DNA from 2 places in the Endozoicomonas sp. ALE010 genome. Region 2 is predicted to be linked to the other one. Evidence: riboswitches for the same ligand, from Rfam matches in the RefSeq annotation. Region 2 holds a riboswitch; the other holds the start of a gene.
What was found. A riboswitch is a leader RNA that binds a small molecule or an ion and turns the genes downstream of it on or off. The one in region 2 is predicted to bind thiamine pyrophosphate.
Positions count from the first base shown of each region.

Region 1: linked by a shared signal. The riboswitch ahead of thiC (phosphomethylpyrimidine synthase ThiC) and the one ahead of thiD (bifunctional hydroxymethylpyrimidine kinase/phosphomethylpyrimidine kinase) in region 2 are both predicted to bind thiamine pyrophosphate.

Region 1 is NZ_JBLYNV010000057.1:4,944-10,425, forward strand. Features, by position in the region: gene thiC (phosphomethylpyrimidine synthase ThiC) at 1-1,250, opposite strand, end outside; TPP riboswitch at 1,445-1,560, opposite strand; gene ACO6UY_RS19235 (phosphohydrolase) at 1,601-2,275, opposite strand; gene ACO6UY_RS19240 (GNAT family N-acetyltransferase) at 2,372-2,872, opposite strand; gene ACO6UY_RS19245 (YbgA family protein) at 3,803-4,831, shown strand; gene ACO6UY_RS19250 (hotdog fold thioesterase) at 4,865-5,278, shown strand; gene tal (transaldolase) at 5,385-5,482, opposite strand, start outside.
Region 2 is NZ_JBLYNV010000014.1:59,581-65,062, reverse strand. Features, by position in the region: gene ACO6UY_RS08420 (ABC transporter substrate-binding protein) at 1-935, opposite strand, end outside; gene ACO6UY_RS08415 (ABC transporter permease) at 939-1,691, opposite strand; gene ACO6UY_RS08410 (ABC transporter ATP-binding protein) at 1,695-2,477, opposite strand; gene thiD (bifunctional hydroxymethylpyrimidine kinase/phosphomethylpyrimidine kinase) at 2,493-3,311, opposite strand; TPP riboswitch at 3,455-3,555, opposite strand; gene ACO6UY_RS08400 (SDR family NAD(P)-dependent oxidoreductase) at 3,609-4,388, opposite strand; gene ACO6UY_RS08395 (DUF3833 domain-containing protein) at 4,400-4,975, opposite strand; gene ACO6UY_RS08390 (class I SAM-dependent methyltransferase) at 4,960-5,482, opposite strand, start outside.

The DNA of each region.
Region 1 (5,482 bases), on a different contig from region 2:
ATATGCCCGGGGCCTTCAATCATCACCTGCACATCATGTGCCCAGGCTTTCTTTGTCAGTTCACCCAACGTTTTCAGTTCGGCAAACTGTGCCGCATCGTTGGCATCAGCCACCGATCCCGGGCGCAGCCCATCCCCTAATGAAAGCGTAATGTCGTATGCCTTGCATATCTCGCAGATCTCATCAAAGTGTTCATAGAGGAAGTTTTCGCTGTCATGCATTTCACACCACTGCCCGAGAATCCCACCGCCCCTGGAAACAATACCGGTCACCCGATCAGTGGTCAGTTTCACATGGTCTCTCAGCGTTCCGGCATGAATGGTGAAATAATCTACCCCCTGCTCTGCCTGCTCAATCAAGGTGTCCTTCATCACCTCCCAATTAAGATCCGCTACCTTGCCGTTTACTTTCTCCAGTGTTTGATAAATAGGCACGGTGCCAATCGGTACCGGTGAGTTTCTGATAATCCACTCCCGGGTTTCATGGATATGTTTACCGGTGGAAAGATCCATCACCGTATCGGCCCCCCAGCGGGTTGCCCAGAGCAGTTTTTCAACTTCTTCCTCTATGGTAGACGTCACCGGTGAATTACCAATATTGGCATTAACCTTCACCAGAAAGTTACGGCCGATAATCATTGGCTCTGCTTCGGGATGGTTAATATTCGCGGGTATCACCGCACGACCGGTTGCCACCTCCTGACGAACAAATTCGGGGGTTATCTTTGCTTCAGGCCTTCCCATGTTTTCCCTGATGGCGATATATTCCATCTCCGGTGTGATTATTCCCTGCCTGGCATAATGGAGCTGAGTCACATTTCTTCCAGACAGGGCACATCTGACGGGGGCAGATGACTGAAAGCGCACCGGCTCAACCTGAATATCCTGTTTTCGTCGCAATGCATAGGTTGAAGACTGGGCACTCAACTCTTCTGAGTCTTCTCGTGCCCGTATCCATTCTGAACGGATAGGCGGCAGGCCCTTAAGCAGATCCAGGCAGTATTCCGGATCAGTATAAGGACCGGATGTGTCGTACACCCGAACGGCAGATTCAGTGGATAACTTACTGTACTCTCCGTGTCTCTGCCCAATGGTTATTTCCCGCAGGCCCACACGAATATCATGGCGGCTGCCGGGAAGGTAAATTTTCCGTGAAGCAGGAAATGAACGACAGGCTTCTACCAGAAGTGACTGACTGTCAGCAATTGGAGCACGCATCTGAATACCCTGAAGTTGAGAGTTACCGACCATGAATATCCCTTATCTATTGTTATTGGTATGGCTTGCCGGTGTCTCAGGCCAGAGAAAAGGAATAGACGGTTTTTGCTAGCTTGACTCGTCAAGGTTAGCAAGAAGCTGCTTGATTTAAAGCAAAACAATGCTTTGAGATATTAAAGGCATGATTGGCCAAAAGCGTGATCAGCCATCCACCAGATAGCAACCCGGTACTCTCTTCTCTTGTTCCCTTCGCAGGTATTACCCTGAGCAGGTTCAACGAATTTGCTGCACATATATCCGATAAAATGCAGCGATCTCAGCTTTCGCACTCCGACAAGATGGGAAGATTATAAAGGCACCCTCACTGAAAAAGTAGTACCGGGTCAGGAATAATCCCCTTCCAGCTCTTTAAGCAACTTGCCCATATATTCCCTGAGGTAATCCGAATTCCGCTCTGCCATTCTGCGTCCGGCGGACGTCTGCATGGTGTCAGACAGCTTCAGCAACTTCACCTGGAAATGATCCAGCGCGTATTCACGATCATCAAGGGCCCGGTGCTCAGCCAGTGGGTCTTCGGGGTCGAACATTTTTCGCCGCAGCAGGCCCGATGTATAAAAAACCCGGGCCAGCCCGATAGCTCCCAGAGCCTCCATCCGATCAGCATCCTGAACCACTTTGGCTTCAATGGTTTCGGGCGCAATGCCCGCAGAATAGCTGTGACTGGCCACCGAGTGACAGACGTTATCAATCAACTCAGCAGGAAACCCCATATCCTCAAGGCAGGTTCTGGTCTTTATGGCAGCCAGCGAAGAGGCCCTGGACCTCTCAGGATGATCTTTTGGCAACACCACAATATCGTGAAAGTAGCAGGCAGCGAGAACCACCAGTGGATTCACAGACACCTGCTCCAGATCCATGATCTGCTGCGCCGTTTTCCAGACCCGCTGAAAATGGGAAAAGTCATGGGAGTGGTCATCATGGTCGTGGTGCATGGATTGTAGCCAGACGATAATTTTCTGCTCCCAGGTACTCAGGGTGTCGCTGCTGCTATTGCTCATGAGTTCAAAAAGACTGTAAGTGGAGGGATAAATTTAAATGAATGAAATTATTTAAAGTGATTGTACTGTGGCTGCGGAATATTTTCAGCGCATGATTTATATCGGTGACTGTATGCGGTAACGGGCAACCGTACAGGTACTCCACCCCTCAAAGCGATCAAGTGTCATCCCCAGTTGTTGCATAACGCCCTGGGCAAACTCATTAGTGGGGGTTGTATAAGAAATAATCTCTTCCATACCCAGCTGGTTAAAGCCGAATTGAGTCACTGCCTCAACAGCTTCCAGCACCAGCCCCTGTCCGCGGTAAGCGGGTAAAAAGCGCCAGCTCATCTCAATATGCTTGCCATAGGGAGAAAAGCCACAATAGCCAATTAGCTGGTTATTCTCTTTGAATACCACCGCCCAGCGCGACCACCCCCATTTATCCAGTTCCGCCTGGTAGCGCCACAACTCGGTTTCTGCAAGGCTTGCGGGCTCTGTGGCCATGGCATCTGAGGCACCGGGAGGTGTTTCGCCCAGTAAGGCGGAGTACGCATCGATATCCTGTAACTGCCAGGTACGAAGTATCAGACGGGGCGTATCAGTAACAATCAGCACGGTAAAATAGTCTCCAGAAACTTTGCTCCAACAAAATAATTACTCCGCCATTTGGACAGTTAGATGATCTGAAAGTTCTCATTAATCAGATGACCCGATGAATACAACTGACTGATTTATTGATACTAATATCAAGAAAAACAACTGCCTTCGTCAGACCAGAGAATGCCAATAGATCATCAGGCAAAACCTGAACCCAGACCACCTGATGATCAGGCAAAAGCGAAGAGAGCCTGAAACTGCAACCTTTTACGAGCAGATGTTGATTTCACAGGCTGTGCAACTTCTTTCCCTATATTAGTGTGCGCAGATTGTCAAAAGTTCCCTGATTCTATAAACCGGAAACGGATGGCTAAATCCGGGCTCCATGCCTCCGCTATCGAAAGCAGCCTAAGTAGTTGGCCAAATGGAATCGTATATTTCTGGCTAAGTGGGCAGTTGCTATGCAAGGCGCAACGTAGGGAGCATAGCCGTAGCTATGTGACCGGAGTTGCAACGCCGCAGAGTGACTGACAACTTAGTCAGAAATATATGATTTCATTTGGTTAACTACTTATGCCCACCTCAAATCAGGCATTCCAATACCGTTAATATCCTGCTGGTGATGTTTTGCAATTTCGGGGCAGGGCCTTTCGGAATGATCCGGGTCGGGTTAATTCCTGTACGACTGTGATAATAATGTCGTCTTATGCAGGAAAAATCTGTGCTGTATACCGGCAAAACCGACTCGCCAATGAGACACTGCAATCCATTAAAAAAGCCTTACTGCACAGGCAGTTAGATGATAGAAAGAGTTATAGGCACATCACTCTTGCCTTAACAGCAATGTAGAGTTATACCTGTTTTCAACCGCTGACAGGCAAAGGAACTGCCAGTAACTGGCGATATTAACCAGGGCGTGTATTTCGAATGTAAAGTGGAGAATAACAAGTGGCTATCGTTTCCATACCTGAGCCTGAAAAACAGATCACACTGGGCATCAGCTCCTGCCTTTTGGGCCATAAAGTGCGCTATAACGGTGGGCACAAACGCTCGTCTTTTTGTGTCAACACGCTGGATAAATTCTTCCACTTTGAGCCGGTCTGTCCTGAGATGGCTATCGGGCTGGGAACCCCCAGAGAGCCCATCCGGCTGGTCGGCCAACTGGCTGAAGCATCACAAACTACCGGCCAAAGTTCATCGTCTGCACCCGATAAACAGTTGCAAATCCGGGTAGTCGGCACTGAAAATTCCAGTCTGGATGTAACGGATGCTCTGACGCAGTATGGTCATGATATGTCTGATCAGCTATCACACATTTGCGGCTATATTCTGATGCAGAAGTCCCCCAGCTGTGGCATGGCAAGGGTCAAGGTGTACCATGAAAATGGCCACCCGCTGGGCGAAAGTTCACCCGGAGCCTATGCCAGGGCATTTATGGAGAGCAACCCGCTGCTGCCAATAGAAGAAGAAGGCAGGCTGCACGACCCGATACTCTGTGAAAATTTTTTCACCCGGGTTTACGCCTATGACCGTTGGCAGAAAACCGTGATGGCAGAGCCATCTTATGCCGCCCTGGTCGACTTTCATTCTACTCACAAGTACATGATCATGGCCCATTATCCCCAGGGGTATGAGTTACTTGGCCAAATCGTGGCCAAAGGCAGCAAAGCGAATCTGCATGAACTGCTGGAGGAGTACCTGCGCAGCTTTATGAGCGCCCTGAAACGACGGGCCAATCGAAAATCTCACACCAATGCCATGATGCATATCCTCGGATATGTGAAAAAGAGCGTCGATGGCAAAGAGAGAAAGCAGCTGCTGACGCTGATTGAAGAGTACCGTCAGGAAATGATCCCCCTTATTGCCCCGATGACCATGCTACGGCATTTCATAGACAATCATGGTAGTGTATATATTCAACGACAAACCTACCTGACACCTCACCCGGATCAGCTGGGCTTGCGCAACCGGATATGATGATCAGTGCCAATAAAAGAAAAAGGAAAAAAGATGTCCATCTGGAAAAGGCCTTACAGTCCTGAAACCGCGGTATTCAAGGAAAACATGTGTGACCATTTGGGTATTGAGATTACCGAAGTAGGAGACGACTTTCTCCGGGGCACCATGCCAGTTGACCGCAGAACCATTCAGCCCATGGGACTGCTGCATGGTGGTGCCTCGGTGGTTCTCGCTGAAACACTGGGCAGTATTGCCGCCAACCTGTGCTGTGAAGACGGAGCCTACTGTGTTGGCCTGGAAATCAACGCCAATCATCTTCGGTCAGCCACGTCCGGAAAAGTGACCGGCACAACACGCCCCATTCATATCGGCCGCAGTACCCAGGTGTGGGAGATCAAGATTGAGGATGACCAGGGCAGGCCCACCTGTATATCCCGTATTACCATGGCAACCAAGAAAATATAATCAATAAGAAGGAACCACAAAGGCACAGAGACACAAAGTTTTTCTGGGAGCTGCGCATAGTCAGCAAAAGACTTCTTTGTGCCATTGTGTCTCTGTGGTGCAAAATTCATTTGGCTTTTGCAACATCCTCCCGAAATGCATCAAGCAATTGCTTTTCCAGCTTAATCTGATCTTCAGCAAACTTTCTGATACCCTCAGCCAGCT
Region 2 (5,482 bases):
CCAGTCGCTTGCAGATAGTCAGCAAATGCCTGATAACGGCCCGCATCCCTGGCGGCAGGTCGCAGATCAAAACGGGGAATGGTGTCAAACCAGGCGCGGCGGTTCAGTTCATTATCCAGTTTCTCCGGGCTGTAATCCCTGAAGATCTCCCAGGATTTTTCCGGGTTATTCACAATATATTGAGTGCCCAGTTCAATCGCCCTGAGAAAACGACGAATGGCGTCTTTATCGTGCTGCTTGCTGTTGGCGATAAAAATCAGTTCATCGTAAGGCGGGATATTGTTTTCCTCGTAATAGAACATACGGCCCTTACGCCCTTCAATCGCCAGCTGATTCAGTTCGAAGTTACGATACGCGCCCATGATGGCATCCACCCGGCCACTCATCAGGGAAGAGGAGAGGTTCCAGCCCACATTGACCAGTTTTACATCCCCGGCACCAAACCCGTAGGGTGCAAACAGCGTGTCCAGAATGGCATTCTCTATGCCGCCAATATTCAAACCGATGGTTTTACCTTTCATATCCTTCAGGGATTTGATCGGGCTGTCATCCAGAACCAGCAGGCCGTCCAGGGGGGTGGCCACCAGGGTTCCGGCCCAGGCAAGGGGAAGGCCGTTGGCTACTCCGTGAATCATGCTGGGCTGATAGTAAACGGCAAGGTCCACCTTTTCTGCCGCCACCAGTTTGGGAGGAAGGTTGGGGTCTGCCGGTTCCTGAATAGTCACCGTAAGCCCCTGGTCTGCAAAGTAGCCATTCTGCCGGGCAATGATGATGGGGCCGTGATCCGGGTTGACAAACCATTCCAGCATCAGGGTCAGCTCTTTCAGCTCCCTGGCCGGTGCGGTGCTGGATACCTGACTGGCGCTGGCCTGCAGGCTGACGGACAGCAGCCATGCCATTGCCCATAAAAAAGTGTGTTGCATCAGTTTATTCATTTCTTATTCCTGGGAAGTCTCCGGTTGCCACGGAATGAGTCTGCGTAAAACACGGTCGGTCGTGTAGTAAAGGGTCACGGAACAGAAGGCCAGCACGGTGAGCGCAGCAAACATCTGGTCAGTCCAGAGTCGTGCATTGGCCTGAAGCATGAGATAGCCAAGGCCAGCGCTGGAGCCAACCCACTCCCCGACAACGGCACCAATCGGTGCCACCACAACGGCTACCCGCAGCCCGGAAGCCAGGGCTGGCAGTGCCGCAGGCCAGCGGATATGGCGCAGAATGGCCAGCCGGCTGCCGCCCATGGTCTGGGCCATATCCAGCCAGCCCTGGTGGGTATGGCGCAGTCCGTCATAACAACAGGTGGCCACGGGGAAAAAGATCACCAGAATGGTCATCACCACTTTCGACGTCAGGCCGTAACCAAACCAGAGCATCAATATCGGTGCGAGCGCAAAGACCGGAATGGCCTGGGTAATCAACAATGGCGGTAAGAGCCAGGGTCTTAACACGGTAAAATAGACCAGCACCAGCGCCAGAATAATACCCAGCAGAACACCAAGTAACAGACCCAGCAGCATTTCACTGAGGGTAACCAGCGTGTGTTCCCACAGCAGGCTGGCATTGTCTACCATGCTGTTGGCCACCGCTAACGGACCGGGAAGGATGTAGGATGGCATCTCAAAGGCCATCACCAGGGTATGCCAGAGCACCAGCAGGCCAATAAGAACCACAAAGGGTTTGACGGAGTCTTTCATTCTTTATGGCACTCCAGCCTGTTCATCAAACGACTCATGACGTAAACGATCCAGCAGTTTGCCCTGTAAGGCCAGCAGGTCATTATCATCCAGTGAGCGGGGTGTCTTGCCCGGTGGCGTAATGGCATCCGTCAGTCGGGCCGGGTGCCCCCTCAGGTGATAAACCTCATGGCCAAGGCGCAGGGCTTCCAGGGGATCGTGGGTGATTAACAGCACCGTACGGTTCTGTAACAGCTCACAGGCCAGATCCTGTAAATTCAGCCGGGTGATGGCATCCAGTGCGCCGAAGGGTTCGTCCATTAATACCAGTGGCCGGTTTTCCATCAGCGTCCTGGCCAGTGCTACCCGCTGGCGCTGACCGCCGGACAGGTGCTGGGGCAGAACGTCGGCTTTTGCGCTCAGGCCTGCCTTTTCCAGAATGGACATGGCCTGGTCCCGAACCTCGGCTGACAAGAGTGGACGACGGGTGAACACATCGGTCAGATTGCGGCGCAGGCGCTGCCCCAGGGTGATATTGTCCAGTACCGAAAACCAGGGCAGCAGCAGGTCCTGCTGCGCCATCCAGGCGATTCGGTGATGAACCGAAAAGCCGTCCTGACAAACCACTTCCCCCGTTGTCTCGCCCGCAGGCAGACCGGCAATCAGACGCAGCAGACTGGTTTTGCCCACCCCGCTGCCGCCCAGAAGGCAGGTCCACTGGCCGCCTTTAAGGGTCAGGTTGAGGTCGGTAAAAACACAGTGGTTGCCAAATCTCAGGCTGGCCCGGCGGATAATCACATCAAACATGCGTTGCGGTATTCTCTATGACCAGGTTCGGTAAAAGTGATGGACCGGGCCATGGCCAGAACCGATGTTCAAATGGTCAGCATGGCCAATGGCACCGGCAATGTACTCCTTGGCAGAGCGCACGGCGTCGATCAAAGGGTAATCCCTGGCCAGCAAGGCGGTGACAGCAGACGACAGTGTACAGCCTGTCCCATGGGTATTTCGGGTTGCCACCCAGGGAGACTCAAGTTGGTGCAGGGTGTTACCGTCATGGAACAGATCAACAGCCTGATTATTGCCCTGGTCTGAGGTAAGGTGGCCGCCTTTCAGCAATACTGCACTGGCTCCCAGGGCCATCAACGGGTCAATCATGGCGACCATGGCTGCCATTGACTCAGGTCGGGGGCAGTTCAGCAGAACCGCTGCTTCCGGCAGGTTGGGGGTAATCAGGGTGGCTTTGGGAATCAGTTTGCGACGCAGGTTATCGATGGCGGCTTCCTGAAGCAGAACATCACCGCTGGTGGCCACCATCACCGGGTCAACCACCAGGTATTTCGGCTGGTAATCACTGACCGCGCGGGCAACCGCATCAATCACTTCAGGCTGGCTCAGCATGCCCACCTTGGCGGCAGAAATGTTCAGGTCGGAAAAGACCGAGTCCAGCTGCTCCCGGACAAAGGCGGGTGAGACATCAAAAATACCCTGAACACCCACCGTGTTCTGTGCGGTCAGCGCAGTGATCACACTGCAGCCGTAGGCACCAAGGGCTGAGAAGGTTTTCAGGTCTGCCTGAATGCCGGCACCACCGCCACTGTCAGAACCGGCAATGGTCAATGCGATGGGTGTAGAAGACATAAGCTCGCGCCGCTCCACAAGAGAAACTCCATATCATTAGGACTGGCGGGAACAACGGGCGGGGTGTTGCGGCTCCTGTCGGGGCAATAAACTGCATTGATTAACAGGCATGCACGATGGTCAGTACATAAGGGGTTTAGCAGTTCTCAGACCCGTCGGTTTCCTACGCCAGCATTATCTGGTTCAGGTTCAATGGGTGTATCTCAGTTCTGCCATCACTGGCAGAACACCCCAACCAACACCGGCGGAGTCTAGGGGGTTTGCCAAAGGCTGTCCAGCGATTGAGTGAATTGGTGCTTATCCGGTCTTACGGACCAACCAGAAATAAAGCGAGTAGGGCAGGTGACGCAGAAGCCCCAGGATGGCGGCAAACATGCGCGGGAAGCGAATCTCGAACTGCCGCCCCTTCATCCCTTTGACGATGACCTCCGCCGCTTTATCCACCTCCATCAGAAAAGGCATGGGGAACCGGTTCTTGCTGGTCAATGGTGTTTTGACAAAACCCGGGTTGATCACTTTGATATCAATACCCTCTTGCCAGAGCTCTGAGTTCAGGGATTCCGCCATATTGATTAACGCCGCCTTGCTGGCACCATAGCCTGCTGCTTTGGGCAGGCCTCGATAGCCTGCCAGCGACGCATTAATGGCAATCACCCCTTTACCCTGTTTTTTCATGGCAGCGATCAGTGGCTCAAGGCAGTGGCAGACACCCATCAGATTCAGCTCCATCTGTTGGCGCACTACATTGCTGGTAAACTCCGCAGCAGGTGAAGCGATATAGGTACCGGCATTTAAAATCGCCTGGTCAACGGCACCATGATGATCAATGATTTTGTTGACCGTCTCATTTACGGCCGTTTGATCCGTCACATCCAGCGGATAGGGAACGATCCTGCCCGGCAGTTCCTCTGATTGCCTGGCCAGTGCTGCCAGCCGATCCTCATTTCGGGCACTGGCCGCTACGGTCATTCCTTCCCGGGCCAGGGCAATGGCAACGGCTTCGCCAATGCCCTGGCTGGCTCCGGTGATCCAGACCACCGGAGCATTAGAAGGCGCTGTATCCTGAGTAGAATTCATATCTGCTGCCTTTATGGTTTTTCTTCTGGCCCGGGTTTTTCAAAGGCGACCGTCAACGTACCCAGCTTGATCCCCCATTTGCTCATGGTGGCGACATTCAGTAAAACGCCATCTTCTTGCAGGAACATCCAGTCATCAAAGGTCACCACCCACTCCCGGCCACGGATGGGCAGACGCATCTGGTATTTGAAGTTAAAGGCATTGCCGGCACTGCGACCAATGGCCTGGCCAACGACATCTCCGGCGGTTCCCAGGTACTGTCCGTCACCCATAATGTTGACCTTCCAGATACGGGTTGACTCGTTACCATCGGAATAGATGAAGCGTTCATCCAGAGTCAGTACACCGTCTTTGACTTCTCCGGTCATCAACACCTTGAACCGCTGTTGAACATTGCCGAACCGGTCCTGAAACATGCCCCAGGCAACGGTTTCCCCGGCAAAGTAGTGTTCAATTTTCAGACTTGGTTCACTAGCTGCATAATCTTCAATATTCATGGCTGAGCACCCCGTCAGCATAAACAGTAGGGTCAGGAGCCAGGCCCGTCCCGACGTCCAATCTTTTATTGTTGTTAACGCGACTCGCATGATGCGGCCTCCCCTGACACAGGTTTGGTGAGTTTGTAGAGGCAAACATCAATACTCCTGAATTGGAAACCGGTCGTGCAGTAATCCAGGTAAAATTGCCACAGGCGTTTAAAGCGCTGATCAAATCCGAGCTGTTCAATGGCAGGCCAGGCCGAAAGAAAAAGCCGTTTCCATTCATCCAGCGTTCTTGCATAGTCGAGACCGAAAGAGAGGGTATTGGTTATGGCCAAACCGGCCTTTTTGGCCTGCTCTTGCATCACCCTGTCACAGGGCAACATACCGCCAGGGAAGATGTAGCGCTGAATAAAGTCAACACCGCGGCGATACTCCTCGAAACGGGCGTCGTCAATCAGAATGGCCTGGATAACGGCGGAACCTCCGGGTTTCAGGCTGCGGTACAGTTTTTCAAAATAGACCGGCCAGTGCTCTTCACCCACGGCCTCAATCATTTCGATGGAAACGATACGATCATACTGCTCATGGATATCCCGGTAATCCGTAAGACTG